2 linked regions of the Salmonirosea aquatica genome follow. The main gene of each other region encodes a partner of the protein of the gene in region 2 in a complex. Links are inferred from orthologs where the notes say so. Each region holds a gene or a part of one and is shown on either strand. Other genes may lie near its edges. The genes, in order: secY and secA.

What was found.
Region 1: the proteins of secA (region 2) and secY are in contact, whole or in part, in a crystal structure (PDB 3DIN), measured with the Thermotoga maritima proteins. The link is inferred for Salmonirosea aquatica from one-to-one orthologs. Residues at the interface, in WP_004082002.1 of Thermotoga maritima: Glu261, Ala262, Arg263, Lys300, Ala301, Arg302, Thr303, Ile304, Ile305, Leu323, Tyr324, Asp325, Pro326, Val329, Ser330, Tyr333, Ile336, Lys340, Phe345, Val349, Glu363, Phe364, Tyr374, Ser375, Gly376, Gly377, Glu393, Ile395, Thr482, Ser483; in WP_004081795.1 of Thermotoga maritima: Glu108, Gly109, Glu110, Glu111, Ala236, Glu237, Arg238, Arg239, Ile240, Thr241, Ile242, Gln243, Tyr244, Ala245, Arg246, Arg247, Val248, Thr249, Gly250, Arg251, Arg252, Val253, Tyr254, Gly256, Ala257, Ser258, Thr259, Tyr260, Leu261, Pro262.

What each region holds. Positions count from the first base shown.
Region 1 is NZ_WHLY01000002.1:3,152,136-3,155,315, reverse strand. Bases 1-2,858 are described here. They hold secY (preprotein translocase subunit SecY), read right to left. Parts: upstream 2,159-2,858; coding sequence 842-2,158; downstream 1-841. Other genes in these bases: rpmD (50S ribosomal protein L30), read right to left, coding at 2,681-2,858; rplO (50S ribosomal protein L15), read right to left, coding at 2,220-2,666; map (type I methionyl aminopeptidase), read right to left, coding at 41-838; infA (translation initiation factor IF-1), read right to left, coding at 1-16. Also shown: more of rpmD, read right to left, coding at 2,859-2,860; rpsE (30S ribosomal protein S5), read right to left, coding at 2,897-3,180. UniProt on the Escherichia coli protein: The central subunit of the protein translocation channel SecYEG. Consists of two halves formed by TMs 1-5 and 6-10.
Region 2 is NZ_WHLY01000002.1:2,394,204-2,398,458, reverse strand. The notes cover bases 248-4,180. They hold secA (preprotein translocase subunit SecA), read left to right. Parts: upstream 248-632; coding sequence 633-3,980; downstream 3,981-4,180. Other genes in these bases: GBK04_RS11085 (phosphatidylserine decarboxylase family protein), read left to right, coding at 4,113-4,180. In the rest of the region: GBK04_RS11095 (PspC domain-containing protein), read right to left, coding at 1-220; more of GBK04_RS11085, read left to right, coding at 4,181-4,255. UniProt on the Escherichia coli protein: Required for protein export, interacts with the SecYEG preprotein conducting channel.

The sequences.
Region 1 (3,180 bases), 760 kb from region 2 along the record:
ATGCTTGTTTGGCCATTAGTTTATTTCTATAATTCTATTTTCAGGAAGCATCCACCATTAGACTAGTGTTTGCCGTTACTTGTTCTATATACTCGAAGGTTGTCAGAATTTCGGCTTTTCCTTTTCTGACTGCCACCGTATGTTCAAAATGCGCTGACGGCTTGCGGTCCGTAGTCCGTATGGTCCACCCGTCCTTTTCTTGTACTACACTTTTCTTCCCCAAATTGATCATAGGCTCAATTGCGAGCACCATGCCTTCTTTGAGTTTGATTCCCTTACCACGTTTTCCATAATTGGGAACCTCCGGGCTTTCGTGCAAATTTTTGCCAACGCCGTGTCCTACAAGCTCCCTAACTACCGAGTAGCCATATTTTTCAACGTAGTCCTGAATGGCGGCTCCTATATCCCCTATCCGCATCCCATCAAACGCCTTTTCAATTCCCAAATAAAGCGATCTTTTCGTTCGTTTTAATAGGGCCAATACCTCATCAGATACTTCACCTACCGGATATGTATAGGCACTGTCGCTATGGTATCCGTCAAGCTTTACCCCACAATCAATCGATATAATATCGCCTTCACGTAATTCATAGCCACTGGGGAATCCATGCACTACTACTTCATTAACCGAAATGCACAGTGAAGCGGGAAATCCATTAAACCCTTTAAAGGATGGGCTTCCCTTATGATCTCGGATATACTCTTCGGCTACGGTATCCAAACGCTTTGTAGTGACCCCGGGCTTTACCCACTTTGCTACTTCCGCGTGCGCTTTCCCTAGAACTAAGGCGCTCTTTTTGATCAACTCGATCTCCTGATCCGTTTTCAGGTAGATCATAGCTTAAACGGCTAAGCTTTCAGTCCGGCCTTTGATCCGACCTGACTTCATTAATCCCTCGTAGCGGCGCATCAGCAAGTAGCTTTCGATTTGTTGCAGGGTGTCCAAGACAACCCCTACCATAATCAATAAAGAAGTACCTCCAAAAAATTGTGCAAATGAACTCGTCATTCCCAATAAGCTGGCAAAGGCGGGTAAAATGGCTACCAACGCCAACATAATTGATCCTGGAAAAGTAATTCGATCCAGAATGGTACTGATGTAATCCGAAGTTTGCTGTCCAGGCTTAACGCCGGGGATAAAACCACCGCCCCGCTTCATATCATCTGCAATCTGCTGGGGATTGACCGATATGGCCGTATAGAAAAACGTGAACACTATGATCAAAACAGCAAACAACAGGTTGTATTGCCAAGTAGTATAGGTAGCAAAAGCAGTAGCTATATTACTAGCAAAATCACTGTTTTCGGCAAACAGACCAGCAATCGCGGCAGGCAAAAACATCAATGCCTGCGCAAAAATGATGGGCATTACGCCGGCCGCATTAACTTTTAGAGGTAAGTATTGCCTCTGTCCTACCCCAACGGCCCGATTGCCTACAACCTGCTTAGCATATTGGATAGGTACCCGGCGAACCGCTTGCGTAAGCATTACCGCTCCCATAATAACAAAGTAGAGCGCTACAATCTCTAAAACAAATATCAGTATCTGGGCACTTCCCCGAGAAGAAAATTCTTGGTAAATAGCACCCGGAAAACGCGATACAATGCCGATCATGATTAGCATTGAAATGCCATTTCCTACACCCTTGTCAGTAATTCTTTCGCCAAGCCACATGCAAAACATGGTACCGGCAATCAAAATAAAGATGGACGATACAGTGAAAATACTCCGCGAAACCAGCAGCGCTTCGTCGGGTACCGTTGTGCTCAAATACGTAAGTCCTTGGGCAAAAGTTACAACGATAGTCAGAACCCGGGTAATTTGGTTGAGTTTCTTGCGACCCGACTCTCCCTCCTTCTGCATTTTCTGGAAGTAGGGCATTGCCATCGTCAATAGTTGAATGGCAATTGAAGCTGAAATGTAGGGCATGATACCCAGAGCGAAAATTGACGCTTTACTGAAGGCACCTCCCAAAAAAGTATCCAACAGCCCGAGTAATCCCTGGGTCGATACGCTCATCAAGTCGGGCTCGATGCCAGGCAACACCACATAGGACCCCAGACGGAACACCGTAATAAACAAAAGAGTATTGAGAATGCGAGTTCTCAATTCCTCAATTGAAAAAATGTTCTTAATGGTATCGAAAAATCGTTTCATAAGAAAAGTCTTATATGACCTGGAGTCTGTTCAAATGGTAAAACCGGCAAACTTCGCCAGATTATAATTTGACTGCTTTTCCTCCGGCCTTTTCAATCGCTTCGACGGCACTCTTGGAAAAACCGTGGGCATGTACCTCAACGGCAGAACTCACCTCACCTCGGTTAAGGATTTTGATCAGATCGTTCTTACCAGCCAGTCCATTGGTACGAAGCGTTTCTACATCTACAACGTTACTTCCTACTTTTTCCACCAATTCCTGAATTGCATCCAGGTTAATGGCTTTGTATTCCACACGGTTCATATTGGTAAAACCAAATTTAGGAACACGACGCTGTAGGGGCATTTGCCCGCCTTCAAAACCACGCTTGCGGCTGTATCCCGAACGTGACTGAGCACCTTTGTGACCGCGGGTAGAAGTACCTCCACGTCCTGAACCAGTACCGCGACCTACTCGCTTATTATTCCGAACTGATCCAGTCGCCGGTTTTAATGAACTTAGATCCATAACTAATATATCTTTTAAATTTCTTCTACTTTAACCAAATGGCTGATCTTGCGGATCATTCCCGCAATGGAATCGTTGTTCTCTTTTTCAACCGAACGATTGATCTTGCCCAAGCCTAACGCTTTTACGGTGCGCTTTTGTCTCTCCGGACGGCCGATCGTACTTCTAACCTGAGTGATACGTACTTTTGACATGATTGCTTAAAATTGGGATAGGATACTCTGACGAGCTTACCCGTTGAATACTTTTTCCATCGTTACACCACGCTGGAAGGCTACTTGATGCGGAGCCCGCATCTTCATGAGGGCATCGATTGTAGCCTTCACCACATTGTGAGGGTTTGAAGAACCCTTCGATTTGGCTAACACATCATGAATACCCGCGGCTTCCAAAACGGCACGCATGGCACCTCCGGCAATAACACCCGTACCGGGAGCTGCTGGTTTAATGAGCACAAAACCACCACTGTATTTTCCTTCCATTGCATGGGGAACGGTAGTTTTGAGCAAAGGAA
Region 2 (4,255 bases):
CAGCGGGTAGCTGGCGGATCGGGGCAGGCTGTTTAGGCATCACGATCCAGAGGATGATGTACAGCAATACCATGTGTGTAGGGACCGGAATAAAGATGGCGAGGACGAACAGGACGCGCATCAGGACGACATCCACGTCGAAGTAATCGGCCAATCCGGCGGCTACGCCCCCGATAACCCGTTGGTTCATGTTGCGGAATAATCTGTTATTTGTGTTCATGGCTCTGTTGTTTTTCGTTACTGATGAATCAAAGGTACTAGGCTATGCCAAGTAGTCCATACGTATTTTTATGAGTGGATCACAGCAATGAGGAAAGGAAAAAAAACGGGAGGATGGGCCGTGTGGATGAGCATTAAATTTTACTTAAAAAGTCTGCAAGAGCCTACCATTCCTCCCGCTGTTCTTTACTATTGTAAAAATGTTGTTATTAAACTAAGAGCAAAGAATTAACTTTGCCCTCCCAAATCGTTGAATTACTGACAATCTGACATTCAGCGGCTTTCAGGCGTATTATTTTAAGTAGGGTATGTTACCAAAGGGATCAAAGATCCCACACGCTTCATTTTTGGTGGGTATGTATATGCCTGACCGGAAGTGGACGTTTCAACAGTATATTAGCTAATACACGATCATGATAAAATTATTCACCAAGTTCTTCGGTACCAAGTCGGACCGTGATTTAAAAGAACTTACCCCTTATGTGGGAAAAATTAACGCGGAGTTTGTTCAACTGGGTACCTTGTCAAACGACGAACTGCGCCAGCAAGTAACGGATCTTAAAGCCTACATTGCCCAGCAACTCAAATCCATCGACGACCAGATTGGTACCCTGAAGCAGCAGGCCGAGGATGAACCCGATGTGGATTCCAAAGAGACGATCTTCAAGCAGATCGATGCGCTGGAACTGGATCGCAACAAGGAATTGGAAAAGGTGTTGCTGGAGATTCTTCCGAAAACCTTCGCCATTGTGAAGGAAACGGCCCGGCGCTTTAAGGAGAACGAACAGCTGGAAGTAACGGCTTCTTACTTCGACCGCGAAATAGCGGCCAAGAAAGGGCACGTCACGATTGAAGGTGACAAAGCCTATTGGAAAAGCACATGGGATGTGATGGGGCAGCCTATCAAATGGGAAATGGTGCACTATGATGTGCAGTTGATTGGGGGCGTAGTACTGCATCAGGGTAAAATCGCCGAGATGGCTACGGGCGAAGGAAAAACGCTGGTCGCGACTCTTCCCTCATTCCTAAATGCCTTGGCTGGCCTGGGGGTACATATCGTTACCGTAAATGATTACCTGGCCAAGCGCGACTCGGAATGGAATGCGCCATTGTTCGAATTCCATGGTATGAACGTGGATTGCATCGACCGTCACGAACCCAATACGCTGGCGCGCCGCAATGCTTATAAGGCAGACCTCACCTATGGAACCAACAACGAATTCGGGTTCGACTACCTGCGTGACAATATGTCGCGAACACCCGACGAGCTCGTGCAGCGCAAGCATCACTACGCCATGGTGGACGAGGTCGATTCCGTACTGATCGATGATGCCCGTACTCCGCTTATCATCAGTGGCCCTGTACCGCGTGGCGATGAGCAGGAGTTTATGGAACTGAAACCCCGTGTGGCCCGCATTGTGGAAGCGCAGAAGAGATTGGCGATGGACTTGCTCAATGAGGCCAAACGCAAGATTTCCGCCGGGGATAAGAAAGAAGGAGGTTTGGCACTTTTCCGCGTGTTCCGCGGTATGCCCAAATATAAGCCCCTGATCAAATTCCTGAGCGAAGGCGGTATGAAGGCGCTATTGCAAGAAACGGAAGGTATCTATCTGGCTGAGAACCAAAAACTGATGCCCGAAGCTGACGCACCCCTATACTTCACTATCGACGAGCGCCACAACAGCATCGAGTTGACTGAAAAAGGAATTGACTTCCTGACTGGAGAATCGGATGAGTCCAATTTCTTTATTATGCCCGATATCGCGGTGGACCTCAATACTATCGAGAAAGATCCCGATCTGACCGAGCAGGAGCGCGTAGTAAAGAAGGAAGCCCTGATCCGCGACTATTCTGTGAAAGCTGCCCGCATCCATACGGTCAACCAGTTGTTAAAGGCTTACAATCTTTTTGAGAAGGATGTCGAATATGTCATCATGGACAATAAGATTAAGATCGTGGACGAGCAGACGGGCCGGATTATGGACGGTCGCCGGTACTCCGACGGGCTGCACCAGGCAATTGAAGCCAAGGAAAACGTAAAAGTGGAGGACGCTACCCAAACCTATGCTACCGTCACGCTACAGAACTACTTCCGTATGTACCACAAGCTGGCGGGTATGACGGGTACGGCCGAAACCGAAGCGGGCGAATTCTGGGAGATCTATAAGTTGGACGTTGTGTCTATTCCTACCAATGTACCTATTGTAAGAAAAGACGAAGAAGATAAAGTCTATCGCTCGGTGCGTGAGAAATACAATGCCGTAGCTGACGAAATCGTAGACTTGGTCAATAACGGCCGCCCGGTGCTGGTAGGTACCACATCGGTAGAAAACTCGGAGATTATCAGCCGCATGCTGACCATGCGTAAGATTGGCCATCAGGTACTGAATGCCAAGCAGCACCAGCGTGAGGCCGAAGTGGTAGCTGAAGCCGGTAAGCCAGGTACTGTGACTATTGCCACTAACATGGCCGGACGCGGTACCGACATCAAATTGACACCGGATGCCAAAGGTGCGGGCGGTCTGGCCATCATTGGTACCGAGCGCCATGAGAGTCGCCGGGTGGACCGGCAGTTGCGTGGTAGGGCCGGCCGGCAGGGCGACACGGGTTCTTCGCAGTTTTTCGTGTCGCTGGAAGACAACCTGATGCGTTTGTTCGGTTCGGACCGCATGGCCAAGGTCATGGATCGCATGGGCCTCGAAGAAGGCGAAGTGATTCAGCATAGCATGATTACCAAGTCTATTGAACGCGCCCAGCGGAAAGTAGAAGAAAATAACTTTGGTACCCGGAAGCGTCTGCTCGAATACGACGACGTGATGAACTACCAGCGTGATGCCATTTACCGCCGCCGCCGGAATGCGCTCTTCGGCGACCGTTTGGCAGTAGACATTGCCAATACGCTGTTTGATGTGTGTGAAGATATTGTGGCCAATACCGACGGCAGCTATGCTGAGCTGGAACTAGCTACCCTAACCGCTATTGGTATCGAGCCTCCTTTCGATGAAGGACAGTACGGCGGTATGAAAGATAACGAACGGGCTCAGAAACTTTATCAGGCGGCCGAACAGCATTACCGCGAAAAGAACGACGCCATTGCGCAGAAGGCTCTGCCAATCTTGAAGCAAATCTACGCAGAGCGCGGCGCGACAATTACCGAAATCATGATCCCCTTCACAGACGGGATTCGGCAGACGGGTGTGGTGGTAGGTCTTAAAAAGGCCATCGACAACGAGGGCCGGGAGATCATCCGCGAAATGGAAAAAGCCATTGTTCTGTCGCTCATCGACCAGGAATGGAAGGAACACCTACGCGAGATGGATGATCTAAAGCAATCGGTACAGAATGCGGTATTTGAACAGAAAGATCCACTGCTGATTTACAAATTCGAATCGGTAGAACTGTTTAAGCGTTTCCTGAGCAAAGTAAACTTCGATATGATTTCCTTCCTGATGAAAGCCGACATCCCTCAGGAGCAAGCTGCCCCTGAACAAGTACGGCAACCGCCTGTACGCCGCCAGGCTAGTCCGGCTCTACAGACCAACCGGGGCGATGAAGCCGACGACTACGAGGAAAGTGGACCTGACGCGCACGCCCGGCATATGGAGAACACCGTGCGACAGCAACCCGCACGGGCAATCAAAATAGCGGATCGTAATCAGAAGGTAACAGTGCAGTACCGTGATGGCCGGGTATTGAAAGATGTCAAATACAAAAAAGTGGAGCAGGATGTTGAGAATGGCGCCTGTGTAGTGGTAGAGTAATTCGCTTTATATAAGATCATTCAACCAAAAGCCCGGACTGGCAATATACCAGTCCGGGCTTTTGGTTGGGTAGAATGCAAAGTTTTAACCGCTAATTTGTATTTTTACCGCTGTCAAACAATACCTATCCCTATGAATTTGCACAAGGAAGGCTATGCGATCATGGCCGGAACGGCCCTTCTTTTACTACTTATCAATTGGGCCATTCGTTATTTTCTTCCTGAAATGGTGGGGTTTCATGGTCTGGTTCTGATTGCCAGCATTGTCTTCTTTAT